One region of the Salinicola sp. JS01 genome, then DNA from elsewhere that is predicted to be linked to it. Evidence: predicted binding sites of a transcription regulator. Region 1 holds the regulator's gene; each other region holds the start of a gene.
What was found. Region 1 encodes LexA, which represses DNA repair genes until DNA is damaged. Its sites were predicted from a motif close to TACTGTNTANNTANACAGTA; they were not measured.

Region 1 (7,158 bases):
GCTGCGATTTCCGCTGCGTCTATTGCATGAGCGAGGAGATGACCTTTTTGCCGCGGGCCCAGGTGCTCACCCTGGAGGAGCTCGAGCAGGTGGCGCGCGCGTTCACCGAGCTGGGCGTGGAGAAAATTCGTCTGACCGGCGGTGAGCCGCTGGTGCGTCAGGGTGTCGACGGCCTCGTCGAGCGGATCGGCGGGCTGTCTGGCCTGCGTGAACTGGCCATGACCACCAACGGTGCCAGCCTGCGCAAGCACGCCGTGGCGCTCAAGCGCGGCGGTCTGTCGCGGCTCAACATTAGCCTCGACTCTCTCGATCCCGAGCGTTTTCGTCGTCTCACCCGTACCGGCGATCTGGCCAAGGTGATCGACGGTATTCACGCCGCTCAGGATGCCGGCTTCGAGCGTATCAAGCTCAACGCGGTGGTTCTCAAGGGGCGTAACGACGACGAGATTCTCGACCTGGTCGACTTCGCCAGGGCGGAAGGGTTGGATATCAGCTTTATCGAAGAGATGCCGCTGGGGGATGTCTCCGATCACTCGCGCGGGGAGACCTTTTATTCCAGCGACGCTGTCCAGGCGCGGATCGAAACCCGGCATGCGCTGCTGCCTTCTGCCGAATCTTCGCTCGGTCCCTCGCGCTATTTTCGCATGCACGACAGCGACAGCCGAATCGGTTTCATCTCGCCCCATAGCCACAACTTCTGCAGCACCTGTAATCGTGTTCGGGTCACCGTGGAGGGGCGCTTGTTGCTCTGTCTGGGCAACGAGCACTCGGTCGATTTGCGCCACACGCTGCGCCGCTATCCCGGTGAACTCGAACCGTTGAAGGAGCAGATCGTGGCGGCCATGGCGCTCAAGCCGGAGCGACATCACTTCACTACCGATGGCGATGTGCAGGTCGTGAGGTTCATGAATATGACGGGTGGCTAATCGACTTCGCCACCCGGCACGAGTGTCGCCGATTATTAAAAGGTCTGCACTTTGTGCGGGCCTTTTTTTGATTTAAATCCTTGCCAAACTATGCCTCGGGAATATACTTTCTGAAAATGATTCGGCGCAAAGCCGGTAATGCGCATGGTAAGGAGGGACGATGTCCACGGAATCTTTGGAACGTATCGCGCGCAATAAAAATGTGGCGCGCGCCGCTGCTCGCCAGTTGAGCATGGAGCAACTGCACAAGTTGTCCGAAGTCATCAATGAAGTGATCGAGCAAAAACAGCATGAAGATCACCAGCGCCAGCAAGAAGAAGCCGACAAGCAGCGCAAGCTTGCCGAGATTCGTGAAGCGATGAACGATGCCGGGCTGTCGATGGACGACCTGGTCGGTGAACAGCCGCGTAAACGGCGTGGACGTCCGCCCAAGAACGCCAGCAAAGTCTGAGCGCTCAAGGGGCGATATCAGCCGATGCCAACGGGTGAGGGTGGCCGCTCGTGGCGTCGGAACGGGACGGTACGATCCGGGATGGGCCGTGACGAGCCGTAGCGAGATCGGGTCGATATCGTCGTGGCTTTGGCGCTCGGCGCCGCGGCGGGTGACAGATCTCCCGCGACTGAATCCCGGTCGGTGATGTTCTCCCACCGCCGCATCATTGCCGCCGGGTTTTTCCATGAAATCTGAACGCGCCGAGCCTATGCTCGGCGCGTTTTTCGTGCACGGGTGCACGCAGGTAGCGGGCTGTCAGCCGGAGGCCGTGCGTACCTCGTGTTCGGGCTGAGGGTCGGCCGGCATCAACTGCAGATGCAGCTCCGGCAGCTTGGCCAGATGCGCCTTCAGCCACTCGGTGAGGGGAGTGAACAGCTGCTGACGCAGCTGCAGCAGGGAGTCCGCCGGGATGGCGTCGATGCGCTGATCGAGCCAGTCCGCCAGGGCTTCCTCGTCCAGATCGAGCGCGCTCTCGCTGTCCCACAGCAGTCTGCCGATGCGCGTCCAGCCGGTCTCGGTCGGCAGCAGCGTGAGCGCGATCGACAGCGAGCTGGCAGCGCGGCGCGGACTGGTGGCCGCGCCGGGCCTGCCGGCGCGGGTGCGCGGCGAGAGCAGCGTCGGTTGCAGATGGAAGTGGCGACGCGGGCTCAGCGTGCCGTTCTCCAGTGCCAGCAGGTCGCCGTTGACGACCCGCTCCGGCACCGCGATGCCGAGGGTTTCGGCGAGTTCGCGGTGGGCCTCCTGGTGCGTCAGCTCGCCGTGCACCGGCAGCAGCAGGCGCGGCTTGAGCCAGCCGTAGAGCTGGCGCAGCTCGTCCCGCGCGGGATGCCCCGAGGCGTGCAGCGCAGGGTCCGAGTGCTCGTCGTGGATATGCACGTCGAGGCGCTTGAAGCCGTTCTTGAGGCGCTCGATAGGGCGCTCGTTGCCGGGGATGGCGCGCGCCGAGAAGATGACGTGATCGCCCGCTTCCAGATCCAGCAGCGGATGGCGCCCCTGGGCCAGTCGCGACAAGGCCGAGCGCGGCTCGCCCTGGCTGCCGGTGGCGATGATCAAGATCTCCTCCGGCGGCAGATAGCCGAGATCGTAGGTCGGCACCTGCGGCGGAAAGTCCTCGAGATAGCCGAGCTGACGGGCGATGGCGACCATGCGCTCCATCGAGCGACCCAGCAGCGCCACGCGGCGCCCGCAGCGTGCGGCGATCTGCCCCAGCGACTGAATGCGCGCGAGATTGCTGGCAAAGCAACTGACCGCTACCCGTCCACGGCACTCACGGATCACCGCCTCGAGTGCGGCGCCGGCTTCCGACTCGCTGCGCGAGTGACCCTCGACGTCGGCATTGGTCGAGTCGGCCACCACCAGATCCAGCGGCGCCAGGCGCTCGAAGGAGCGCGAGTCGATCGGCGGGCCGATCAGCGGCGCCGGATCGAGCTTCCAGTCGCCGGTGTGCAGCACGCGCGCGCCGGGCGTCTCGATCGCCAGCGCGCAGCTCTCGGGAATGGAGTGGGTGACCGCCACGAAGCCGACCTTGAAGGGGGACTGCTCGACGCTGCTGCCGGGCATCACCGGACGCAGTGCATCGGTGCGCAGACCGCGTTCGAGGAACTTGGCACGCAGCATCTCGATCGCCAGGGGTGTGGCATAGACGGGACAACCCCAGTGGGGCCAGATCCAGGCCAGGGCGCCGATATGGTCTTCATGACCGTGGGTGATGAACACCGCCTCGGGAATCATGCCCTCTGCCGCCAGGTGGGCCACGTCGGGAATCTGCAGCGGGGCGTCGGGCAGATCCTGGCGGATCATCATGCCGCAGTCGACCGCGATCCAGTGATCGTCGTAGCCGTAGAGCGAAAGGTTCATGCCGATTTCACCGCAGCCGCCCAACGGATGAAACAGCAGAGGCGGATAGGTGCGGGGGCGGATCTGCGCGCGCGGACGAAACATCGGCTTCCTTAACGGGAAAAGTCTCGTCTCACTATAAGGCATCGTTCTCGGCCCGCTCAAACCGGGATCGGCGCGCGTAAAGGCGAGCGCCGCAGCCACGGCGAATCGGGTACAATATTGCCGCCCCGAGCGCGGCGGGTGTCGTGCCGCCGCTACCGAGGCAGGTTGCGTCGTCGCGTCCTCTCGGTGCGCGGCGACTTTTCGTTTCATCGACCCTGTCAGCGTGAGTTATGCCGCACAATTATCGTTTGATCGTCTCCTGCCCAGACCGGGTCGGGATCGTGTCCCGCGTCTCGGGCTTCATCGCCGCCCAGGGGGGCTCCATCATCGAGGCCAACCAGCACTCCGACCTCGATAACGGGCGCTTTTTCATGCGCTACGACATTCAATCGGAGGCGCTGGGGGCCGCGGCCTTTCGGGCCGAGTTCGAGACCATTGCCCGCGAATTCGCGATGGATTGGCGGCTGAGCGATGCCAGCCGGCGTCAGCGTGTGGTGCTGATGGTCTCGCGCGAGTCGCACTGTCTGGTCGACCTGCTCTACCGTTGGTCGGCGGGGGAGCTCGATTGCGACATTCCCTGCGTGATCTCCAACCACGATGATCTGCGCGCCCTCGTCGAGTGGCACGGCATCGACTTCCATCGGGTGAGCGTCGACCCCGCCGACAAGGCGCCCGCGTTCGCCGAGGTCGAGCGGCTGATCGATGCGGCCGAGGCCGACAGCGTGGTGCTGGCACGTTACATGCAGATCCTGCCGCCGGCGCTGTGCGAGCGCTACGCCGGGCGCATCATCAATATCCACCACAGCTTTCTGCCGTCCTTCGCCGGCGCCAAGCCTTACCACCAGGCGTTCGAGCGCGGGGTCAAGCTGATCGGTGCGACCTGCCACTACGTCACCCAGGAGCTGGACGCGGGGCCGATCATCGAGCAGGACATTCAGCGGGTGTCGCACTGCCATACACCCCAGGATCTGGTTCGGCTGGGGCGTGACGTGGAGAAGGCCGTGCTCGCCCGCGGCCTGCGCTGGCACCTGCAGGATCGCGTCCTGATCCACGGCAACAAGACCGTCGTCTTCTCCTGAACCTTCGGGCGGTGTCGCTGGCGTCGCGCCGGCGGCGTCAGGCCGGCTGCTCGCCGTCGAACAGGCCGAGCTGGCGCTGTTCGGCCTCCGGCGCCAGGCGCACGCCGACCCCGAGCAGGCGCACCGGGCGGCCGCCGCGTTGCCAGGCGCTTTCCAGCAGCTCGTGGAAGCGCGCATGGATCACGCCGCGGGCGCCGGTCTCCTGAGTGGTGCTGGTGAAGTCGTGAAAGCGCACCTTGACGAACTGCTTGCCGATATCGGGGTGGCCATGGCGGGCCAGGCGTTCGTCGAGACGCACAATCAGCGGTGCCAGCGCCTGGTGGCACTGGGCGAGGTCCGGCAGGTCGCTGTCGTAGGTGGTCTCGACGCTGACCGACTTGCGCTCGCGGGTGACGTTGACCGGCCGGTCGTCGATGCCGTGGGCCAGCTCGTGCAGGCGCTGGCCGAACTTGCCGAAGGTGTCTATCAGTTGCTCCAGCGGCCGCGCGCGCAGTTCGGCGCAGGTGGCGATGCCGAGTCCCGCCAGCTTGGCCGCGGTGGCAGGGCCGACCCCATGCAGCTTGTCGACCGCCAGACCCTCGATGAAGCTCGCCATCTGTGCGGGCGGAATCACGAACAGGCCGTCCGGCTTGTCCCAGTCGCTGGCGATCTTGGCCAGGAACTTGTTGGGTGCCACGCCCACCGAGACCACGATGCCGGTACGCGCGAGCACCTCCTGCTTGAGCCAGTGCGCCATCCAGGTCGCACTCCCCTGGAAACGGGTGACCTCGCTGACGTCGAGATAGGCTTCGTCGAGGGAGAGCGGCTCCACCAGCGGAGTCAGCTCGTGGAATACCGCTTGAATGTCATGCGAGACGCGGCGGTAGCGATCGAAGTCAGGCTTGAGCAGCTTGAGCTCGGGGCATAGACGCAGGGCGCGTGCGGTGGGCATCGCCGAATGGATGCCGTAGCGCCGCGCCGGGTAGTTGCAGGTGGCGATGACCCCGCGCTTGTCGGCACTGCCGCCGATCGCCAGCGGCAGGTCACGCAGCCCGGGGTCGTCGCGCATTTCCACCGCGGCGTAGAAGCAGTCGCAGTCCGCGTGGAGGATCTTGCGCATGGCTGCCGACGGCTACTGCAGACCCAGGCCGTTGCCGCCGCGGATGATGCCTACGCCGAGACCCTCGATATCCAGCTGCTGGTGCTCCAGATCGACTTCGATGGGGGCGAAGTCGGCGTTCTCTGCTAGAAGGGTGACGCGGCGCCCGCGGCGTTGAAAGCGCTTGACCGTGACCTCGTCGTCGAGCCGGGCGACCACGATCTGGCCGTCGCGCACTTCCTGGGTGCGATGCACGGCGAGCAGGTCGCCATCGAGGATGCCGATGTCTTTCATCGACAGCCCACGCACACGCAGCAGGTAGTCGGCCCTGGGGGCGAAGTAGTCCGCCGGCAGTGGGCAGTAGCGGTCGATGTGCTCGGCGGCCAGGATCGGGCTGCCGGCGGCGACGTTACCCACGATCGGCAGGCCGGTTTCGGCGGGGTCGGTGGGTTCCGCGGTCCCGGCCGCAGTGGGCAGTCGGATCCCGCGGGAGGTCCCCGGAATCATGCGGATCACACCCTTGCGATCGAGCGCACGCAGGTGCTCTTCGGCGGCATTGGGAGAGCGGAATCCCAGCGCCTTGGCGATCTCGGCGCGGGTGGGCGGATAGCCGAACTCGGTCATCGTCTTGACGATGAAATCGTAGACGTTCTGCTGCCGGGCGGTGAGCGGTCTCGACATTGGGCGTCTCCCCGGGGCCTGTCAGGGCTTGGTCATGTATACAGTCTGGAATTGTATCCAGTCATGCGGGGTAGCGAAAGGGGGCGGGCGAGGAAAGGGTGCCGGGAAGGGGCTTTGGTAAAAGACTCGGTGGAAGGTCTCGTGGAAGGTCTCGGGGAAAGGGCGCCTTCGACGTTTGCCGCGATTGTGCCGTGACGTCTGGGGTGGTTAGATTCGAAAGCGTTTCAAACAGGCGTTTTTCAGCTGATTCGACAGGCGTTGGCCGACAGATTCGATGTCAGTGAAAAGCCGCCGATATCGACAGTAAAGAGGTAGTCCATGGCCCAGTCCGACACTGTGACCCGCATTCTCGACACCGCCGAGGTGCTGTTCGCCGAGAAAGGGTTCGCCGAGACGTCGCTGCGCAACATCACCACCCGGGCCAAGGTCAACCTGGCGGCGGTCAATTATCACTTCGGTTCCAAAAAGGCGCTGATCCAGGCGGTCTTCGCGCGTTATCTCGATCCCTTCGCCGAGCGCCTCAATCACGCGCTAGACGGGCTCGAGCGCCACTATGGCGGGCAGACCATTCCGCTCGAGGTGCTGCTCGAGCGCCTTGCCGAGAGCGTGCTCGAGGTTCCGGCGGAGCGTCACAGTCTCAAGATATTCATGAAGCTTCTGGGGCTCGCCTATACCCAGGCCCAGGGGCATCTGCGGCGCTACATTCAGGCGCACTACGGCGAAACCTTTCACCGTTTCGTCGCCTGCCTGCGGCTGGCCACGCCGGAATTGCCGGAGGCGGAGCGTTTCTGGCGGCTCCACTTCATGCTCGGTACCGTGGTATTCACGCTATCCGGACTGGATGCGCTGCGCGATATCGCCGACACCGAGTATCACGAGCATGTCACCGTGCGCGACCTGATCCGGCGGCTCAAGCCGGTGGTGGCGGCCGCCATGCTGGCACCGCTGGAGCCGGCGGAG
Region 2 (7,158 bases), 820 kb from region 1:
TCCTCGTGCTATCGGCGATCACTCCCCCAGGCTTATCTCACTCAACAATGAATCGCTCGAGCCGTGGCTCGATCCCCATTTCACCGAGCGTGAGGCGCCCGGCGGCGTCACTCGGCATATCAACACCGGCCTTATCCAGCACTGGGCCGTCAGTACCGCCGTCAATAAGCCTAGTGATGATCATAACGCGGCGCTGATCAACCCGCTGTAAGCGATCGCGGACACAACGCAGCGGCAATGTCTCACTCAAGCATGTCAGCCCATCGCCGATAGTCTCTACGCTGGTGCGGCTCTCTCTCCGCGTCGGTGTTGTGAGTGAAGTGGAGTGGGACCCGGCCTCTCGTGGGGCCGGGTTTTTTATTTCAAGTGCGCGACAGGCAGCTCGTCCCACCGGGTGGTGTATCGCTGCGTCAGCAGCTCCGCCTTGAGCTTCCAGTCCGCTTTTCCTTTCGTTCCGCCCAGCCGCACGGTACCGCGCCCCATCTTGCGGTTCAGTTCGTCCATCACCGCACTGGCCTTGGCCGATCGCTCACGCTCTGCATCGCTCTCCGGTGAATCGAAGATGTCGTGCTGCTGAGTAGCCTGGTCGACGAGATCCAGCATCATCACGCCGGCCTTCATGTAGCGATAGTCGTCGCGCCAGATACGCGCCAGCGCGGCCTGGGCGGCGCCAACAATCACCCGCGTGTCGTTTGAAAGGTGGGGAAGCTGCACAACGAGCGCGGGGTGATACTGCGCCAGGTCCTCGCGATGCCGATTGGTCTTCAGGTGTACCTGGATCGCCCGGGCAACGCTGCTTTGCTTGCGCAGCTTCTCCGCGCCGCGGGCAGCGTGGGCGCGGATTGCAGCGCGCACTTCGTGCGGATCTGACGTCAGCCGCCCGAACGACCGACTGGTCATGATGTTCTTCTTCGGCTCGCCATAGTCGTCGGTGTCGATACAGTCGATGCCGCGTAGTTCGTAGACGAGCCGCTCCTGCACGACCGAGAACCGGGCCCGAATTCGCTTCGGGTCTGCCTCTCGCAACTCCCAGGCGGTAACGATGCCCATCTGCGCTAGCCGCTGGCCGAGACGGCCTGAGACACCCCACAGGTCGGTGACGGGTATGTCTTCGAGTATCTGGCGCGTGATATCGGTATCCGGCTGGAGCAGGCACACACCCTCATAGGCCGGGATCTTCTTCGCCAGCTTGTTGGCCACTTTCGCGAGCGTGCGCGAGGTCGACAGCCCGACGCTGACCGGGATGCCGGTGTTCCGACGCACGATGTAGCGCAGCCGCTGGCAATGATCCTCGAGCTGCTCGACCGAGAAACCCTCAAACCCTAGGAACGACTCGTCGATGCTGTAGATCTCGACATCGGGCGTGAACTCGCGGAGCGTCGCGGTCACCCGCCGGCTCATGTCGCCATATAACGTGTAGTTGCTCGAGACCAGGATCAGCTCACGCCGCGCCGCCGGCGGGATTTTGAACGCGGGTGCCCCCATCTCGACCAGCTCTTTCGCCTCGTTGCTGCGCGCGATTACGCAGCCGTCGTTGTTGCTCAGCACGGCGACCGGACGGCCCTCCCAATCCGGGCGGAATACCCGTTCACAGCTGGCGTAAAAGTTGTTGCAGTCGACCAGGCCAATCATCACCGCCCCCGGCGTAGCGAGTGCACGTTGTGCGTGACCACACCCCAGACGTGGCAATCGGCGTTCGCCAGCGGGATCGGTTTGTACGCCTCATTGCCGGCGAGCAGATAGGGGCGCTGGCCGATCTTTCCGAGGCGTTTGCAGGTGATCTCGCCATCGACAGCGATGATGAGCGTATCGCCATCTACTGGCTCTAGTGAACGGTCCACCACTAGGATGTCGCCATCGAAGATGCCGTGCCGCTCCATGCTGTCACCCGCGGCGCGGACATAAAACGTCGAGCTTGGCCGCTGCACGATGTGGGCGATCAGATCGAGCTCGGTCTCCATATAGTCGTCGGCGGGCGAGGGGAAGCCGGCGCGAGCTTCGCTTGCGGCGATCGGGATCAGCACCGGCTGCGTACTCTGCCGCTGACTGCCCAGATACTCCACGGGGATGGTCATGACGCTGCCTCCGCTTCGGTGGGGTCCCAGGCGATCAGCGCCTCAGCGGGGCCGCCGCGGGTGACTGTGACGTAATCGAGCTCGTCGAACTCGCCGAGAATGCGCTCCCACGCGCTGGGGTCGTCATCATCCATTCTGAAGATCGTCACCTCGCACTGCTCACGGTCACGAGCGTGGGCGATCTGCTGCTGGATGCGGCGGGTAAGGCTCTGGTACGACTGCTGGCGTTTGGTCGAAGCGGACATGACAGCGTGCTCCTAAGAATACTGTATGCACGTACAGTATCCATGAGGAGGGGGCTCATGTCGACTAGTGGGGCGTGGCGATCGAAGCGGGAAGTGTAACTGTGGGCCTATGCTTGGACGCCGGCGCTTCTCGCCGATGTCCACTTCTATATCTATGGTCTGGCCTTGGTTGTGAATTATATGTAAGCTATTGATTAATATGAATTATTAGGGAGTTCGAGTCTCCCCATCCGCACCAGTTTGATTCACGAGGCTTTTCGGGCTTCGATGATTTTCTCCAGTCCCTATGACCCCCTCTAGTCTCGATGGCCCCCTGTAGTTTCAATGACTCCCTCTAGTAGCGCCGCTCAATTGCCGTGTGACCCGAGTGTGACGCACTGATCGTTCGTTTGACCGCATCGAGTCGGTTGAACGTTTCGCGGACCTTGCGCCCTCCCTCATGGCCGTGGCCAGGAAGAGGCCAGTGCGTGTCCGAACCTCCTCCTCGGCGCTTTCAGCTAAGGCTCGTAGGCGACGCGATGCAGGCGTATCACCACGTTCTCGATGAACGACTTGCAGCGGGTCGCGTAGTGCGGATGGATCTGGCGTATATGCCCTTCAGGGTCGCGGTCGCCTTCGTAGGTGATCTGGTTACGTCTCTGGATCAATACGTTCAGCTTCTGCTTGATATCGATGGGGGTGCAGGCGGGACCTGGCCAGATGGCGGCGATCGACTCGATGATATCGGCATGCCCCAGCAGGCGATAGGCGGCAATCAGCTCTTCCGGCGACTTGAACGATAGCGACGTACGGCCGCTGGGCTGGGAGGGGTCGACCCAGATTCGCGCGCCATGATGCTCTTTGCTGGTTGGGCGGCGGTGCATGCACAGGCTCGGACATGGCGTTCCGTCCGACTGCTCGAGCACGTTCTTCATCGGCACGTAGAGCGACACGTAGGCGCGGTAATCTCCCAGCTTGTCAGTAACGACTTCGTTGACGTAGGCGTCCATGGCTGCCAGCGAGAAGGCAACCGCCGAGCGCGGCAGCCAGAGCAAGTCGCTGTGCGCCTCGTCCAGCCGTCCGCGAGGCAGAATACCGCGCGCGCTGCACAGCTCTCTGTACATGTTCACAAGCTTGTCGACGGCCGACATCCGGCTCTGAAAACGCTCGTAGAGTGACATGTTGTTCGTATAGCCCCCAGGAATGATGGACGGTGATATGGCATCGATGAGCCGCAGCGATCCCGCCGTTGTCGCTCTCTGATGGGCATGCAATCGGCGAGACCTTCCTTTGCGGTGTGATGATTATCGATGAATTTTTCTTTGCTTATCAAAGATGATATCTTAATAAGATAAATCTAATGTTTAAGGCTTTATTCCTCTAAATGTGCTGGTGTTCATATCTGCAGTTGCGCTTTTTGTGATCAGGGTTCTAGTGGTGTGTCTATCAAAAAATCCTTTGTTGAAAAGGGTTTAGGGTTTTATTCTTGTCTGGTTGAGTGTTTTCATGAGAGTGAGTGTGTCATGAATGTAAAGAAGGAGGATTTTTTATTTTTGTATTAGATTTATCTTGTTTGTTGTCATTTTTGCTATGTGTCATGGCGATAATATCGTTTGCGAAAACGTAAGTTTTACTCATCCAGTCGGGGTGGAGAGTGCTTCAAGGAGCCTGGGACAGTTCCGATCTCGATGAGGTGCTGATATCGGACAGATATCAATCAAGATGGGCAGTGGGATAGAGCAAGGGCGTGTGAGGGAAAAGTGGGCAGAAAAAGCCGATACGGGCGGATGAGGGGAGGCTGGCCGGATATCGGGGAGGCTGCCTTTACCCGGAGCTAGCACACCTTTCACAACCGCTGGAGGACGTGGGCTTATCCGTGGCAGAGCGTTTCGGGGGCGCTTTGACCCTCTTTCTGGAGACTACCTTTACCGTTCCTGGCAAAGGCCCCTCGCTTTGCCCTGCCCCCGGGGCCCATCATTGAAGGCTTTGCACACGAGTGCTTGGTCCCGCAGGAAAGCGAGACCGCTCGAGAACTCCTGGTTGCAGAGGAGGTCATCGCGATTGGGGAAGTCACCGCGATTGGGGAAGTCACCGTGATAGTTGGATGCGCTTTTCTGCCTTGATTTCATCACCGAGACGCCATCTCTCACAGGGAACACCGAAGCGATTCTCTGCTTCGGAGCGCAGCAGGTCGATGCGGCGAATCAGCGCGCGACGATTGCTGCAGATACCGATGGGGATAGTGCGCACGAAGGCGCCGCGATCATGGCTCACTCTGATACTGAAGCGGGATGACTATTCCTTGAAAGAGGCGCGCACGCGATACGGTTTCAATCCTGATTCCAGCAGCTGTAAAGCTTCCTGTCTGCCCAGTGACATCGCGAAACTCCTCGAATCCGGTGCAGGGCCGGGCCGGCGAGGGGCCATGACTGCGAATGGTTTCCCGCGCCAGGGTATCGGCGGATCGACCTCAGTGTAGCCAAGGTTGGCGGGCGCGGCGTGACGGCCTTCAAGCCGCCGCTTCGGTTGCCGATCTCTCTGGAGAGGGAGTGCCTGCGTGCCGGGGTACCGAGGGCAAAGCGCCATCAGTAGAGGGTGAACGGGCGCCAAGAGAGGGTGAGCGGGCGCCAAGAGAGGAGGGGAGAGGCGCATGATCAGACGTCACACCCTGGGCCGAATGCTCGCTGCCGGTGGTTTACGCTGGCAGCTCGAGCGCTGGTTGCGCCGGGCGTTGCCCGGCTACTGTGCCTTCTGCTATGCCCGCCTAAGCGGCGATCTCCCTTGGTGTTCTGACTGCGACGCCGAACTGCCATGGAATGCCATGGCTTGCCGCTACTGCGCCGAGACCATGGCGACGCGGAGTGGTGGAGATGTCTGCGGGCGCTGCCTGAAGCGACCACCGGCATTCGACGCGGCCTGGGTACCGCTGCGTTACGAAGGGGAACTGATACGGCTGGTGCAGCGCTTCAAGTTCTCCGCTGACCCACGTGCTGGGCTGCTATTGGTGGAGCTGTTGATCCATGCTATGGGCACCACCGCGCCGTGCGGCGAGTTGCTGATCGGCGTCCCCGGGTCATGGGCACGCACCCGCGAGCGGGGTTTCGACCCGGTCGCCTGGCTGGGCGGCTCGCTCGCCGCGCGCTGGCAGCTACCGCGGCGGGCGGCGCAACGCCGGCGCGACTCGTCGAGCCAGCGTGGGCTCGATCGCGTCGCGCGCCGGCGCAACGTCAAGGATGCCTTCGTGATCGAGGGGCCTCTGCCTGAGTCGGTGCTGCTGCTGGACGACGTCATGACCACCGGGGCCACCCTGGAGGCGCTGGCCCTGGCCTGCCGCCGTGCGGGTGCTCGGCGTATCGGCGTGGTGGCGCTGGCGCGTACGCCGCCGGGCCGAATCTGATAGCATGCGCCGCCATAGCCTTCGTCTGCCGAGGTACGCCATGAGTGCCGCATCGCCGCATCCGTTCGAGACCCTGACGCCCCAGCGCGTTGTCGAGGCGGTCGAATCCCAGGGCTTCTGGCTGCCGGGCGAACCGTTCGCCCTCAACAGCTACGAGAATCGGGTCTATGCCTTGAGCGACGACGAGCGCCAGCGCTGGGTCGCCAAGTTCTACCGCCCTGAGCGCCTGAGCACGGCGCAGATTCTCGAGGAACACGCCTTTCTGGGTGAACTCGCTGCCGCCGAGGTCGCGGTCGGCGCGCCGTGGCAGAACGCCCAGGGTGAGACGCTGTTCGAGGCGGAGGGCTTCCGCTTTGCGCTATTCGCCCATGTGCCGGGGCAGGCGCCGGAGCTCGACAATCCCGCGCATCTTTTCGCCCTTGGCCAGCTGATCGGGCAGGTGCATGCCGTCGGCCGGCGGCATGCGTTCCAGCATAGGCCGGTGTTCGAGCCGCTGCGGCTGGTCGAGGAGAGCCGCGAGCGCGTGCTCGCCGCGCCCTGGATGAGCGCGCGGCAGCAGAGCGCCTATACCCGCGTGACCGACGCGCTGCTGGGGCTGCTCGCCGAGCACGCCTGGCCGCACCAGGCTTTGCAGCGCGTGCACGGCGACTGCCATCTGGGCAACATGCTCGGCCGCGATGAGCACTTTGCCCTGGTCGACTTCGACGACTGTGCCATGGCACCGGCGGTGCAGGATCTATGGATGCTGCTCACCGCGCAGTCGCCTGAGGAGTGGCAGATGCAGCTCTCCGAGGTGATCGAAGGTTACGAGGAGTCGCTCGAGTTCGACCGGCGCCAGCTCGAGTGGATCGAGGCGCTGCGCACGCTGCGTCTGGTCCGCCATAGCGCCTGGCTGGCCAACCGCTGGCAGGACCCGGCGTTCCCACGCGCTTTCCCCTACGTGGCTGACAGCGGCTACTGGGATCAACACATCCGCACTCTGGAGCAGCAGCGGGTGGCGCTGGACTCGCCGCGCTGGCTGGCCTGAGGGCGGCGGGTGAGGACACGCCCGGCGCGCGCCAGCGATAGAGCGCGGGGGCGAGTTTCGCTAGAATCCCTTTTCATCATGCGTCGGCTTTCGTGGCCTGCGTCTTCCTCTTTCCATCAGCGCGGTGCCGGTGCCCGGTATTCGGCGTCAGCGCCCGCAAGCGACAGGATCAAGGCAGCATCATGACAGAGCAATTGGCAGGCCATTTTCGCGGCATTCTCGAACACCTGGGGGAGGACCCCCAGCGCGAGGGGCTGCGCAACACGCCGCAGCGGGCCGCCAAAGCGATGCAGTTTCTGACCCAGGGTTACCATCAGTCTCTGGAAGAACTGGTCAACGGCGCCGTGTTCGCTTCCGACACCGACGAAATGGTGCTGGTCAAGGACATCGAGATGTACTCGATGTGCGAGCACCATGTGCTGCCGTTCATCGGCA
Region 3 (7,158 bases), 2.0 Mb from region 1:
AAGCCCCGGCCGGCCCGGTGGACTTCCAACAACACATCCAGTCGATGGTGAACTCATGGCCAAATCCCACACCCATGCGCAGTGGTCCTCTCGCACGGCCTTCGTCCTGGCGGCGACCGGCTCGGCGGTCGGGCTCGGCAATATCTGGAAATTCCCCTACATGGTGGGCGACAGCGGCGGCGCCGTGTTCGTGCTCGTCTACCTGGTGTGTATCGCGCTGATCGGGCTGCCGATCCTGGTCTCCGAGTGGCTGCTCGGCCGCCGTGGCCAGTCCAACCCGATCAACACCATGCAGACGCTCAGTCGCAAGGAGAAGAAATCGCCGGACTGGGTGCTGGTGGGGATCGCCGGCGTGCTCGGGTCGTTCCTGATTCTCTCTTTCTACAGCGTGGTCGGCGGCTGGTCGCTCAACTACACCTGGAGCACGCTCAGCGGTGATCTCGGCCGCTCCAGTGGGGTCAGCGTGGGTGACTACTTCACCACCCTGCTGGGCCAGCCGGGTACGCTGCTGCTGTGGCACACGCTGTTCATGCTGCTGACCTTCGGCATCGTCGCCGGCGGGGTCAAGGGCGGCCTGGAGCGCGCCGCCAAGTGGCTGATGCCGTTGCTGATCGTGGCGCTGATCGTGCTGATCGGCTTCGGCATGACCACTTCCGGCTTCGGCCAGGCGGCCACCTTCATGTTCTCCCCCGACTGGAGCAAGCTCAACGGTGGGGTCATCCTCGCCGCGCTGGGGCATGCCTTCTTCACCCTGTCGCTGGGCATGGGCATCATGATGGCCTATGGCTCCTACCTGGGGCAGGACGTCGATCTGATCAAGACCGCGCGTACCGTGGTGATCCTGGATACGGTGATCGCCCTCGGCGCCGGCATGGCGATCTTCCCGGTGGTCTTCGCCAACAATCTCGACCCCAGCGCCGGCCCGGGCCTGCTCTTCGTCACCCTGCCGCTGGCGTTCATCGACATGCCCTGGGGGCTGGCGTTCGGCACCATCTTCTTCGCCCTGCTCACGGTGGCCGCGCTGACCTCGGCGATCTCGCTGCTGGAGCCGGTCACCGAGTTCCTCGAAGAGCGCACGCCGCTGTCGCGACTCGGTTCGGCGTTCGTCGCCGCCCTGGCGACCTGGAGCCTGGGGATCGCCGCGCTGCTGGCGTTCAACCTCTGGTCCGGCTTCCAGCCGTTCGGCTTCAACGTCTTCGATCTGCTCGATGCCCTCACCAGCAAGCTGATGCTGCCGCTGACCGGGCTCGCGGTGATCGTCTTCACCGCCTGGTTCCTGGACAGCGACGACGTCAAGCAGGAGCTGGGCCTGGGGCCGAAAGGACGCGTGCTGTGGCACTACGTGTCGCGTTACGTCGCCCCCATCGGCGTCATCGTGGTGTTCTTCAACAGCCTCTGATGCTCGGAAGCGCTTGAGTTTCGAAAGCGCCTGTTTTCACAAGCTGAAAGACGCATACGGCCGGGGCCCGGGGGCATGATGCTCCCGGGCCCCGGTGTCGTTTTCGCCGATTTTTTGTCTCAGCCACGCGCCCCGGTCTGGCCGTCGCTCGCTGACTTTTCGTACAAATCCTAGCGCCGGCATCGGCGCGAAAGAAGGGGTAGGGCAGCGGCCGCGTGGCGCTGCCCCGAGGGCCAGACACCCCCTCAGCGGGGCGTCTGGTGTGCCGAATGGATCGCCCTAGTCGGGCAGCTCGGCGATATGCTGCTGTAGACGGCGCCTCTCCGCGCGCTGTTCGATACCGCGACGCGCCTTCAGGTAGCGTACCGCGGCGCGACGCTTGCGCTGCTCGTGCTCGTCGACTTCGAGATGCATGAAAATGTCGAAAATTTCGCTCTTCAGGGCGTGAAGATTTTCAATGTCCTTCATTGATCGAATCTCCTGGCATCCTCAGGTCATCGGGTTGGGTGCCCGATATGCATACTATACCCAACTTTACAAGATCATGACGTCCGACTTTTTTCCCTTTTTCGGCGCCCGGTGGGCGCGTGATCCCACCCGGCGAGTGGGGCATACTTAGGGTTCGTACGAAAAGTCGGCGAGCGAAGGTAAGACAAGGCAAAAATCGACGAAAAAGCGGAGTTTACGGGGTGTAAATGAGCATTTTGAGCCGATTTTTAACGCCGTATTGCCGAGCGCAGGCAGTTTTCGTATAGACCCTAGCCACCCCACGCTAAAGCGAGACCGATAATGCTGCGATACGAGGGACGGGCATGAGCCGTTCGCTGTTCGACGAACTGCGTGTGCACATGGATCGCCTGCGGCGCTCCGAGCAGAAAGTCGCCCGTTTCGTGCTGCGCCACCCCGAAGAAGTGATCCTGATGCGGATCACCGATCTCGCCAGCGAAGCCCAGGTGAGCGAGCCGACGGTGGTGCGCTTCTGCCGCGCCATGGGCATGGCCGGTTTCCAGGAGTTCAAGCTCAAGCTGGCCCAGATGATGGCCAAGGGCAGCCAGTACGCGCAGTTCTCGCTGACCGATGCCGAGAGCGTCTCCGAGTTCTCCCACGGTATCTTCGATACCACCATCGAGACCCTCGAGCAGGTACGCGACAGCCTCGACAACGAGGCGCTGGGCCGCGCGATCGCCGCGCTGGCGGTGGCCAATCGGGTCGAGTTCTACGGCTATGGCGCCTCCGGCGTGGTCGCCGCCGACGCCCAGCACAAGTTCTTCCGCCTGCAGATCCAGACCTCGGCCTACGCCGATCCGCACATGCAGGCGATGTCGGCGGCGACGCTGAAGGTCGGCGACGTGGTGGTGGCGATCTCCCAGACCGGACGCACCCGGGCGCTGCTGGCCAGCGCCAAGACCGCGGTCAAGGCCGGCGCCACGGTGATCGGGCTGTGTCCCAGCGACTCGCCGCTGGCCCACGAGGTGAGCCTGGTGCTGCCGGTGGACGTGCAGGAGGACACCGAGGTCTATATCCCCATGACCTCGCGTATCGCGCATCTGTTGACCATCGACGTGCTGGCGGTGGGCGTGGCCAAGAATCGCGGCCCGCAGATCAGCGACCAGCTCAAGGCGATCAAGCGCAGCCTGGGCACGCTGCGGGTGCCCAATACCCCCTCGTCTTCGGCCTGACGCACACGCCTTCTCGGTTCCGCGCTCTCGGACGCCGTGCTCTCGAATCCCGCTCTCTCTGTCTTCTCTCCGCCTTTTCTCTGCTCCCCCGGCGCTTGCCGGGCCGCGCCCGTGCGGTCCATGCGTTCGTTCGGGACTCGTTCGCTCAGACGCGCTCTGCCGGCGCGGCGCCCTTCGCTGCCGGGCCAAGGCATGTCACAAATACTGTATATATAGACAGTATTTGGGTTTGTGAGCGACACTATCCCCTTCGAAGGCCAGGGGGATGTCGCCCATGTCTGAGTGTCATCGTCAGCTTTGCCGCCACGTTGCCGCGAGCTGCCGCCTCCGGTGTACCTGGCGTTGCCAGTGCCAGTGCCAGTGCCATTGCCGGAGCCGCGGGCGGTGAGTGCGCTCGATCGGCTGCTCGATAGCCGCGTCGTCTGGCGCGCTCAGGAGAGCGCCGCCGAGTCTCCCGCCAGCGCGGTCGCCAGTGGCCACCCGACGCTGGATGCGGCACTCCCGGCGGGCGGCTGGCCGCGCGGGGCGATCAGTGAGCTGCTCTGTAGCGGTGCCGGCAGCGGGGAGCTCGCGCTGCTGTGGCCGCTGCTGGCACGTCTGACTCGCGAGCAGCGCCCGGTGGTGCTGGTGGCGCCGCCGGCGCTGCCCTATCCGGCGGCCTGGCGGCGCGCCGGGGTCGAACTCGACCACTGCCACTGGCTCGACGTGAGCGGGCGCGAAGCGCTCTGGGCCACCGAGCAGTGCCTGCGGGCCGGCTGCTGTGCGGCGGTGCTGGCGTGGCTGCCGCAGGCCGATGCGCGGGCGCTACGTCGGCTGCAGGTGGCCGCGGCGAGTGGCGATACCCTGGGCTTCGTGCATCGGCCGCTGGCGCGCGCCAGCGAGGCCTCACCGGCGGCGCTACGGCTGCGCCTCCATCCGCCGGGCACCGGGCGCACGCCGGCGCTGGAAGTGCTCAAGTGCCGCGGCGGGTGGCCGCGTGCCACGCACATCGCCCTCGAAGCGGGGGCGTGACGCCGTGAGCTGGGCCTGTCTGCTGTTTCCGCGGCTGGCGCTGGAGGGGGCGCTGCGCCGGCGTGACGACCCCACGGCGCCTTTCGCGCTGCTCGAGGGCGCGCCGCCGCGCCAGCGCATTCGTGCCGCGAATCAAGCCGCACGCGACCAGGGGGTCAAACCCGGCCAGCCGCGCGGGCTGGCCGAGGCGTTCTGCCCGGCGCTTGACTGCGCCCCGCTGGAGGCCGCGGCGGTGGAGCGCTGGCGCCAGCGTCTGGCCGCCTGGGCCTATGCCTACAGTGGGCAGGTGAGTCTCGACTATCCGCATGCGCTGGTGTTCGAGGTCGCCAGCAGTCTGGCTCTGTTCGGCCCCTGGCCGGCATTCGAGGCGCGGCTACGTGGCGAGCTCGCCGCCCTGGGGTTTACCCACCGCCTGGTGGTGGCGCCCAATCCGGCGGCGGCGCGGGTGCTGGTCAATGCCCACGACGGCCTGGCAGTGGACGACGCCGGGCTGGAAGCGGCGCTGGCGAGACTGCCGCTGGCGCGTAGTGGGCTGGCGGCGGAGAGCGTGCAGACCTTGAACCGCAGCGGCTTCCGCCGGCTCGGCGAGCTGTTCACGCTGCCGCGCCCGGCACTGGCGCGGCGCTTCGGCGGCGGCGTAATGCGCCATCTCGGCGAGCTGCGCGGGGAGTGGCCGCTGGCGCTGGCAGTCTATCGCCCGGCGACGCACTTCTCGCGCAGCTTCGAGTTCGAGCGCCCGGTGCACGCCATCGCCGGGCTGGCCTTTCCGCTCAAGCGCCTGCTGCAGGAGCTGAGCGCTTTCCTGCGCGGCCAGGATGCCGGGGTCGAGCGTTTCAGCCTGGTGCTGGGGCTGGAGGGTGGCCCGGCGCAGCGCTTCGAGGTTGGCTTGCTGGCCCCCCAGCGCGACGCCGAGACGCTGCTCGAACTGACCCGCGCGCAGCTCGAGCGGGTGCGTCTTGAAGGGCCGGTGCTGAGCGTGACCCTGGCGGCCTCGCGGTTCACCCCCTACGCCCCGGTGCGCCGCGAGCTGCTGGCCGGCCCCGCGCGCCAAGCCCAGGTCTGGGCGGCGCTGCATCAGCGGCTGGTGGCGCGGCTGGGCGAGGCGGCGCTGAAGCCGCTGGTCGAGCATCGCGAGCACCGCCCCGAGGCCGCCGTGTTCGCCGCCGCCGGGCCGCGCGCCACCGACACCCCCGAGGCCCGATTGCGTCCCGGCTGGCTGCTCGCCGAGATGACGCCGGCGGAGCCCGGTATCGCCCGGCTGCTGGCCGGGCCTGAGCGGATCGAGAGCGGCTGGTGGGATGGTGACGACGTGCGTCGCGATTACTATCTGGCCGAGTGGCACGATGGCCGCCATGCCTGGGTCTGGCGCGAGCCCGGCGGTGAGGGCTTCCATCTGCACGGGTGGTTCGGATGAGCCGCCCGCCTGCCTGGTCGCCCGGCGATGCCGCCAACGATGCCGCCAACGATGCCGGCGCGGCCGCCCACGGCGACGAGACAACGGGCTCCGGCGCGGCTACGGGCGCCCATGATGAGACAACGCCCCCGGGTGCGGCTGCGGGCGCCCACGAATCGCCGGGCCACGAGGCCAACGCCTACGCCGAGCTGCACTGTCTCTCCGCCTTCAGCTTCCAGCGCGGTGCCTCCACCGCGGACGAACTGTTCGCCCGCGCCGCGCGGCTTGGTTATCACTCGCTGGCGATCACCGACGAGGCGACCCTGGCCGGCATCGTGCGTGCCTGGCAGGCCGCCAGGGCCCACGGGGTGCGCCTGATCGTGGGTGCCGAACTGCGTAGCGAGAGCGGCCTCAAGCTGGTGCTGCTGGTGGAGAACCGTCACGGCTATGCCCAGCTGTGCGGGCTGCTGACGCGGATTCGCGGCCGCGCGCCCAAGGGTGAGTACCGGCTCTACGACAGCGACCTGGCCGCGCTCGACGGCGGTGCCGGCCTGTTCGCGCTGTGGCTGCCGGGCGACAGCGCCACGCTCGCGGCAGGCGCGCGCCTGGCCGGTTACTTCCCCGGCCGGCTGTGGCTGGCAGCGGAGCTGCACTACGGTTTCACCCAGGGGCTCGACGATGCTGCCCGGCTAACCCGCTGGCAGGCCCTGGCGGCAACGCTGAAGATACCGCTGGTGGCCGCGGGCGATGTGCACATGCACGCCCGCGGGCGGCGCGCGCTGCAGGACTGCCTGACCGCGATCCGCCAGCACCAGAGCGTGTTCGAGGCCGGCGATACGCTGTTCCCCAACGGCGAACGCCATCTGCGTACGCGTGCCGCGCTGGCAGCGATCTACCCCGCCGAGCTGCTGGCGGAGAGCGTGGCACTGGCGGCACGCTGCCACTTCGATCTCGGCGAACTCGAGTACACCTATCCCCATGAAGTGGTGCCGGCGGGGCAGACTCCGGCGGCGTGGCTCGCCGAGCTGACCCGCCAGGGCGCACGGCGGCGCTGGCCCGATGGCGTACCGGAGACGGTGCAGCGTCAGCTCGACCACGAGCTCGCGCTGATCACCGCGCTGGGTTACGAGCACTACTTCCTGACCGTGCACGACATCGTCGCCTTTGCCCGCGGCGAGGGCATCCTGTGCCAGGGGCGCGGCTCGGCGGCCAACTCGGCGGTCTGCTTTGCCCTCGGCATCACTTCGATCGACCCGGCCCATAGCGCGCTGCTGTTCGAGCGCTTCATCTCGCCGGAGCGCAACGAGCCGCCGGACATCGACGTCGATTTCGAGCATGCCCGCCGCGAGGAGGTGATCCAGTACGTCTTCCGCCGCTATGGCCGCCAGCGTGCGGCGTTGACCGCGGTGGTCAGCCACTATCATGCCGCCGGCGCGATCCGCGATATCGGCCGCGCGCTGGGCTTCGCCCCCGAGCGTATCGACCAGCTGGCGCGCTGTGCCGGGCGCTGGAGCGATGAGATACCCGATGCGGCGCGCCTGCGCGAGTACGGCTTCGTCCCCGAAGAGCCGCCGCTGCGGCGGCTGTTGGTGCTGGCCGCGAGCCTGATCGGTTTTCCGCGCCATCTGTCCCAGCACCCCGGCGGCTTCGTCATCTCGGACGCCCCGCTCGATACC
Region 4 (7,158 bases), 2.1 Mb from region 1:
TCGATCCCAAGCAGGCGCGACGTGAGCGGGCGGCCCGCAGGCCGCCGCGCTGACTGGCACTCGATAGAGAGGGCTTAGGGAAGCGCTGAATAAATCGCCGAACGAGATGAAGGACAAGGCGCACGGAACGCAGAAGGCGAGACATAACTGGGGGTTAGGCGAGCCTTCGAGTACCGCGCAACGTAGTCATTCGCTCGTGCAGGCATTTATGCAGTGATTCCTTAGAGGCCTGTGGGGCCGACCTGCGGCACCGCAGCACCTTCGCCGGCACCTTCGACCGCCGGCCCCGGGCCGCTGTCCTGGTCGAGTTCGACGTCGGCATTCATGTCACCGGACTTCTTGATGTCGACCACCTGGTCGTTGGCGAAGGTGAGCGTGACCCGCTTCTCCACCGTGCCGCCGTAGGCCTTGTCGAGATAGAAGACGTAGTCCCACTGGTCGGAGGAGAAGGGCGCTTCCATCAGCGGCGTTCCCATGACCTGAACGACCTGGGCGCGGCTCATGCCGGTATGGAGCTGAGACACCATGTCCTGGGTGATGAGGTTGCCCTGGACGAGGTCGCGTTTGTAGACGCCAAAGTAGCTACAGCCAGCGATGAGAGACGCTGCGAGCACGAGTACGGCCGTTCTGATCAGGTTTTGCATTTGAGTCCGTCTTTCACTATCGTTGCGTGGATTGATCATACCCGACACGGGACGCCACTGCGAAGAGCGACCATGGCAGACGAAAACCAAGAATTGCGCAAGGCGGGACTCAAGGTCACTCTGCCGCGTGTCAAGATCCTGCAGATTCTCGAAGCGACACGTATGGAAGAAGAGCTCCATATGAGTGCCGAGGACGTCTACAAGGCGCTGCTGGAGTCGGGAGAAGACGTCGGCCTCGCTACCGTATACCGTGTGCTGACGCAGTTCGAGGCCGCCGGCCTGGTGGTGCGTCATAATTTCGACGGCGGCCATGCCGTGTTCGAGATGACCCAGGAAGAGCACCATGACCACATGGTGGACCTGGAGTCCGGCGACATCGTCGAGTTCTATGACGAAGAGATCGAGCGGCGCCAGCGCGAGATCGTCGAGGAGCACGGCTACGAGCTGGTCGAGCACGCGCTGGTGCTCTACGTCCGCCCGCGCGGCTCCAAGGCGACGCGCCAGGACAGCAGCAAGAAGTGACACCCAGGCCCGCCAGGGCACCGGATACATCACTAGAACGCCGACCCCCAGGGGTCGGCGTTCTGCGTTGTGTGTGGTGGGATCGGTCCCGGTGGCGAGGTGCCGGTGACGCTCAGTGCGCCCCGGTCTGGCTCGCCGCCAGCATCTCGCGGGCGTGGGCCAGGGTGCGCTCCGAGAGCTTGACGCCGCCGAGCATGCGCGCGATCTCGCGCACTCTGCCCGCCTCGTCGAGCTGCGCCATCTGGGTGCGGGTGGCTTCGTCGCTGGACTGCTTTTCGATGTGCAGATGCTGGTGCGCCTGGGCGGCGACCTGCGGCAGGTGGGTCACGGTCATGATCTGGGCTTTCTGGCCCAGCCGGCGCAGCAGCTGGCCGACGATTTCGGCGGTGGCCCCGGAGATGCCCACGTCGACCTCGTCGAACACCAGCGTGGCCAGGGTGCTGTGGCTGGCCGCCACCACCTGGATCGCCAGGCTGACGCGGGAGAGCTCGCCGCCGGAGGCGACCTTGGCCAGCGGCCGCGGTGGTTGACCGGGGTTGGCACTGATCAAGAGGCTGACGCGGTCGACGCCGTGGGGCTGCGGCGTCTCCAGCGGGTTGACCTCGACCGCGAAGCGCGCCTTCTCCATGCCCAGGAAGGCGAGCTGCTCCTGCACCTGACGGGCGAACTCGGTGGCGCTGGTCTGGCGCGCTTCGCTGATCTGGCGGGCGGCGTCGCGGTATTGCTGGCGCGTCTCCTCGAGCCGCGCGCGCAGGCTGTCGAGATCGTCGTCGCCGCCATCGAGGTCGGCCAGCTCGGCGCTCAGGCGCTGATGCAGCGCGACCAGCTCGTCGGGCATGACGTGGTGCTTGCGCGCAATGCGATGGATCTCGCCGAGGCGCTCGTCGACCCAAGCCAGCCTTTGCGGATCGAGCTCGGTGGACTCGACGAAGTGATGCAGCTCCCGGGCCGCCTCCTCGAGCTGGATCTGGGCATCATTGAGCATGCCGAGCGCTTCCGCCAGGCTGCCGCGGTCACTGCCCGGCACCCGCGACAGGCGCGTGTGCGCCTGCAGTAGCAGGCCCAGCGCGCCGCCTTCGTCGTGGTCGCAGCAGTCTGCGGCGAACTGCGCCTCGCGCAGCGTCTCCTCCAGATGCGCCAGGGTCTCCTGCTCCTGCTCCAGCGACTCCAGCTCGTCCGCCTGCAGCGCCAGTTGATCCAGCTCCTCCACCTGATAGCGCAGCAGTTGGCGCTTGGCCTCGCGCTCCTCGTCGTTCTCGCTGCGCTGACGATACTGCTTGCGCAGGCTCTGCCACTGGCGGTACAGCGCCGCCAGCTCGTCGACCGCGCGGCGCTGGCCGGCGGCATCGTCGAGCAGACGGCGGTGGGTCTCCTCGTTGAGCAGCGCCTGGTGGGCATGCTGGCTGTGAACGTCGATCAGACACTCGCCGAGCTCGCGCAGGTCGGCGATGGTGCAGGGCTGGCCGTTGATCCACGCCTTGGAGCGTCCGGAAGCGGTGACCACCCGGCGCAGCAGGCAATCCTCGCTCGGCAGTTCGCGCGCGGCGAGCCAGGCCCGCGCCTCGGCGCGGCCGCTGAGATCGAAGCGCGCGCTGAGATCGGCGCGTTCGGCGCCATGACGCACGCCGCCGGCATCGGCGCGTTCGCCCAGGCAGAGCCCGAGGGCGCCGAGCAGGATCGACTTGCCCGCCCCGGTCTCACCGGTAATGGCGGTCATGCCGGACTGGAACTCCAGATCGAGGGTGTCGACGATGGCGAAGTCGCGAATGGCGAGTTGGATCAGCATGCTGCCTCCCGAGGATCGATGGCGGCCATACAGTAGTCTGTTCGTTTATACAGTAGTCGGTTCGGCGCTTCAATCCACCCCGCGGTGCCCGAGGCTCGTGTGGCGTGCACGGACGCTCACGCAACGCCTGCCAACGCTTGAGATCGTCGCGGGCAGCCCCATATAGGCAGTCACTTGGACATCAATAGCGAGCGTCGATGACGCCGACGCTGTCTTCATACTGGTGCTTTCATCACATCTATATCGGGAGAGACTCATGGTCAGAGATCCGCAGAAGCCCGTCGACGAAGAGATCGAGCGCGCCGAGCGCGATGGCGAACCGCAGCCGACCCAGGCGCCGCTCGAGGGTGATCTCGACGCGGTTGCCGACGAACTCGAGCATGAGCCAGGCGAGACCGGCGGCGACGCCAACCCCGAGGCAGAAGTGCTGGCTGCGCGGGTCGAAGAGCTGGAGCAGGCGCTCACCGACGCCAAGGATCAGTCGATGCGTGCCGCGGCCGAGGCCCAGAATGCCCGTCGCCGCGCCGAGCAGGATGCCGAGAAGGCCCGGAAGTTCGCCCTGGAGAAGTTCGTCAAGGAGCTGCTGCCGGTGGTCGACAGTCTGGAAAAGGGGCTGGAGAGCATGCAGGAGGTCGACGAGACCCACCGCGAGGGGGTGTCGATGACCCTGAAGATGCAGCTCGACGTGCTCGCCAAGTTCGGCGTCGAGCAGATCGACCCGCAGGGTGAACCGTTCGATCCGCAGTTCCACGAAGCGATGAGCATGGTGCCCAATCCGGAGCTCGACCCCAACACGGTCATGGATGTGATGCAGAAGGGTTACACCCTGAACGGGCGTCTGGTGCGGCCGGCGATGGTCATCGTCAGCAAGTCGGCCTGACGCAATCTGGGCCGACGGGGCTTGAAAGGCGCCCGAAAGCCCCCAGATAGCAGTCAATCGCGCCACACACGCGCCGCCAAGACAACGTATCGAATCGTCAACGAATTGTTAGAGGTGAGGAATTATGGGACGCATCATCGGTATCGACCTGGGTACGACCAACTCCTGCGTCGCCGTGCTCGACGGTGACAAGACTCGCGTGATCGAGAACGCCGAAGGCGCTCGCACCACGCCCTCGATCATCGGTTACACCGATGACGGCGAGACCCTGGTCGGCCAGGCGGCCAAGCGTCAGGCGGTCACCAACCCGACCAACACGCTCTACGCCGTCAAGCGCCTGATCGGCCGCAAGTTCAAGGACGACGTCGTCCAGAAGGACATCAAGATGGTGCCTTACCGCATCGTCGAAGCCGATAACGGCGACGCTTGGGTGCAGGTGAACGACAAGAAGCTGGCACCGCCGCAGGTGAGCGCGGAAGTGCTCAAGAAGATGAAGAAGACCGCCGAGGACTATCTCGGTGAAGAAGTGACTGAAGCGGTCATCACCGTGCCGGCCTACTTCAACGATTCCCAGCGTCAGGCGACCAAGGACGCCGGCCGCATCGCCGGTCTCGAGGTCAAGCGCATCATCAACGAGCCGACCGCGGCTGCGCTGGCCTACGGCATGGATCGCTCCACCGGCGACCGTACTATCGCGGTCTACGACCTGGGTGGCGGTACCTTCGACATCTCGATCATCGAAGTCGCCGACGTCGACGGCGAGAAGCAGTTCGAGGTGCTGGCCACCAACGGTGACACCTTCCTGGGTGGCGAGGACTTCGACCTCAAGCTGATCGACTACCTGGTGCAGCAGTTCAAGAGCGATTCGGGCATCGACCTGTCCGGTGACAGCCTGGCCATGCAGCGTCTGAAGGAAGCCGCCGAGAAGGCCAAGATCGAGCTCTCATCGGCCCAGCAGACCGAAGTCAATCTGCCCTACATCACCGCCGACAACACCGGTCCCAAGCACCTGGCGATCAAGGTCACCCGGGCCAAGCTCGAGTCGCTGGTCGAAGATCTGGTCAGCCGCTCGCTGGGTCCGTGCAAGACCGCCATGGACGACGCCGGTCTCTCCAACAGCGAGATTCACGACGTCATCCTGGTCGGCGGCCAGACCCGCATGCCGCTGGTGCAGCAGAAGGTCGCCGAGTTCTTCGGCAAGGACGCCCGCAAGGACGTCAACCCGGACGAAGCCGTGGCCATGGGTGCCGCGATTCAGGGTGGCGTGCTCGGCGGTGACGTCAAGGACGTGCTGCTGCTCGACGTGACCCCGCTGACCCTGGGCATCGAGACCCTGGGTGGCGTGATGACGCCGCTGATCGAGAAGAACACCACGATCCCGACCAAGAAGACCCAGACCTTCTCCACCGCCGAGGATAACCAGACGGCCGTGACGATCCACGCGCTGCAGGGTGAGCGTAAGCAGGCGGCGCAGAACAAGTCTCTGGGTCGCTTCGACCTCGCCGACATTCCGCCGGCACCGCGCGGCGTGCCGCAGATCGAAGTCGCCTTCGATCTCGACGCCAACGGTATCCTCAACATCACGGCCAAGGACAAGGCGACCGGCAAAGAACAGTCGATCGTGATCAAGTCCTCCAGCGGTCTCTCCGACGAGGAGATCGATCAGATGGTCAAGGATGCCGAGGCGCACGAGGCCGAGGACAAGAAGTTCGAAGAGCTGGTCGCCCTGCGCAACCAGGCCGACGGCATGATCCACGCCTCGCGCAAGACGCTGGAAGAGGCCGGCGACAAGGTCGACGCCGACGAGAAGAGCAAGATCGAGAGCGCCATCGGCGAGCTCGAGGAAGCGCTCAAGGGTGACGACAAGGACGCCATCCAGGCCAAGCTCGACGCGCTCACCGAAGCCTCCGGCAACCTGGCGCAGAAGATGTACGCCGAGCAGGGCGAAGGCGCCGGTCAGGACGCGGGTGCCCAGGCCGACGACGCCCAGGCCAGCGGCAAGAAAGAGGATGACGTGGTTGACGCCGAGTTCGAGGAAGTCAACGACGATCGGAAAAAGCAATAATCACGACGTCTGACGTCGTGTGACGGCAGCAGCGCGGGAGCCAGACACGACTCCCGCGTTGTCGTTTGCACGGCATCGATACGGAGGCGAACAACGTCATGTCCAAGCGTGACTACTACGAAGTGCTGGGCGTCGACAAGGGCGCCGACGGCAAGGAGATCAAGAAGGCCTATCGCCGGCTGGCACAGAAGTACCATCCGGATCGCAATCCGGACGATCAGCAGGCGGCGGAGAAATTCCGCGAGGTCTCCGATGCCTACGAGGTGCTGTCCGACGACCAGAAGCGCGCGGCCTACGACCAGTTCGGCCATGCCGGTGTCGACGGCCAGGCCGGCGGCGGTTTCGGTGGCGGCGGTTTCGGCGGTGCCGGGGCCGGCGGTTTCAGCGATATCTTCGGCGATGTCTTCGGCGATATCTTCGGTGGCGGCGGCGGTGGTCGACGCAACCCCAACGCGCCCCAGCGCGGCAGCGATCTGCGCTACAACCTGGAGCTCGATCTCGAGGATGCCGTCTTCGGCACCACGGTCGATATCCGCGTACCGCGCCACGTCGAGTGCGAGCACTGCGACGGCAGCGGCGCCGAGCCCGGTTCGAGCAAGGAGACCTGCCCGACCTGTCACGGCCAGGGCCAGGTGCGCATGCAGCAGGGCTTCTTCGCCGTGCAGCAGACCTGCCCGACCTGCCACGGCAGCGGCCAGGTGATCAAGGTGCCGTGCCGCAAGTGCCATGGCGAGGGCCGTGTACGCGAGACGCGCACGCTGTCGGTGAAGATCCCGGCCGGGGTGGATACCGGCGACCGTATTCGTCTCAACGGCGAGGGCGAGTCCGGGCTCAACGGCGGGCCGGCGGGCGACCTCTACGTCCAGGCCGATATCAAGCCGCACCCGATCTTCGAGCGTGACGGGCGTCATCTGCACTGCGAAGTGCCGATCAACTTCGTCGACGCCGCCCTGGGTGGCGAGCTCGAGGTGCCGACCCTGGAGGGCCGGGTCAAGCTCAAGATCCCCGCCGAGACCCAGACCGGCAAGCTGTTCCGGCTGCGCGGCAAGGGCGTGAAACCGGTGCGCGGCGGCCCCGCCGGCGACCTGCTGTGCAAGGTCGTGGTGGAGACGCCGGTCAATCTCTCCGAAGAGCAGAAAGAGCTGCTGCGCAAGTTCCAGGAGAGCCTGGGCAGTGCCAGCCGCCACTCGCCCAAGAAAGAGGGCTGGTTCGACGGCGTGAAGCGCTTCTTCGAAGACATGAAGCCCTGACCCCGGCGCCG

Region 2: the regulator LexA is predicted to act here: its motif matches at 2,340-2,359, upstream of QO259_RS05740 (DUF1654 domain-containing protein).
Region 3: the regulator LexA is predicted to act here: its motif matches at 3,281-3,300, upstream of imuA (translesion DNA synthesis-associated protein ImuA).
Region 4: the regulator LexA is predicted to act here: its motif matches at 2,988-3,007, upstream of recN (DNA repair protein RecN).

What each region holds. Positions count from the first base shown of each region.
Region 1 is NZ_CP127244.1:2,070,966-2,078,123, reverse strand. It holds gene moaA (GTP 3',8-cyclase MoaA) at 1-926, shown strand, start outside; gene QO259_RS09410 (H-NS family histone-like protein) at 1,087-1,377, shown strand; gene QO259_RS09405 (ribonuclease J) at 1,675-3,360, opposite strand; gene purU (formyltetrahydrofolate deformylase) at 3,591-4,439, shown strand; gene dinB (DNA polymerase IV) at 4,477-5,538, opposite strand; gene lexA (transcriptional repressor LexA) at 5,551-6,198, opposite strand; gene QO259_RS09385 (TetR/AcrR family transcriptional regulator) at 6,517-7,158, shown strand, end outside.
Region 2 is NZ_CP127244.1:1,254,070-1,261,227, forward strand. It holds gene QO259_RS05725 (SOS response-associated peptidase family protein) at 1-211, shown strand, start outside; gene QO259_RS05730 (Y-family DNA polymerase) at 358-1,632, opposite strand; gene QO259_RS05735 (LexA family protein) at 1,632-2,075, opposite strand; gene QO259_RS05740 (DUF1654 domain-containing protein) at 2,072-2,320, opposite strand; gene QO259_RS05745 (hypothetical protein) at 2,818-3,480, opposite strand; gene QO259_RS05750 (hypothetical protein) at 4,400-4,594, shown strand; gene QO259_RS05755 (ComF family protein) at 4,950-5,696, shown strand; gene QO259_RS05760 (serine/threonine protein kinase) at 5,737-6,723, shown strand; gene folE (GTP cyclohydrolase I FolE) at 6,906-7,158, shown strand, end outside.
Region 3 is NZ_CP127244.1:4,022,604-4,029,761, reverse strand. It holds gene QO259_RS18395 (sodium-dependent transporter) at 56-1,399, shown strand; gene QO259_RS18390 (PA3496 family putative envelope integrity protein) at 1,679-1,867, opposite strand; gene hexR (transcriptional regulator HexR) at 2,212-3,078, shown strand; gene imuA (translesion DNA synthesis-associated protein ImuA) at 3,463-4,089, shown strand; gene QO259_RS18375 (Y-family DNA polymerase) at 4,094-5,503, shown strand; gene QO259_RS18370 (error-prone DNA polymerase) at 5,500-7,158, shown strand, end outside.
Region 4 is NZ_CP127244.1:4,365,539-4,372,696, forward strand. It holds gene QO259_RS19945 (RnfH family protein) at 1-53, shown strand, start outside; gene QO259_RS19950 (outer membrane protein assembly factor BamE) at 222-644, opposite strand; gene fur (ferric iron uptake transcriptional regulator) at 717-1,166, shown strand; gene recN (DNA repair protein RecN) at 1,279-2,952, opposite strand; gene grpE (nucleotide exchange factor GrpE) at 3,209-3,832, shown strand; gene dnaK (molecular chaperone DnaK) at 3,957-5,897, shown strand; gene dnaJ (molecular chaperone DnaJ) at 5,996-7,147, shown strand.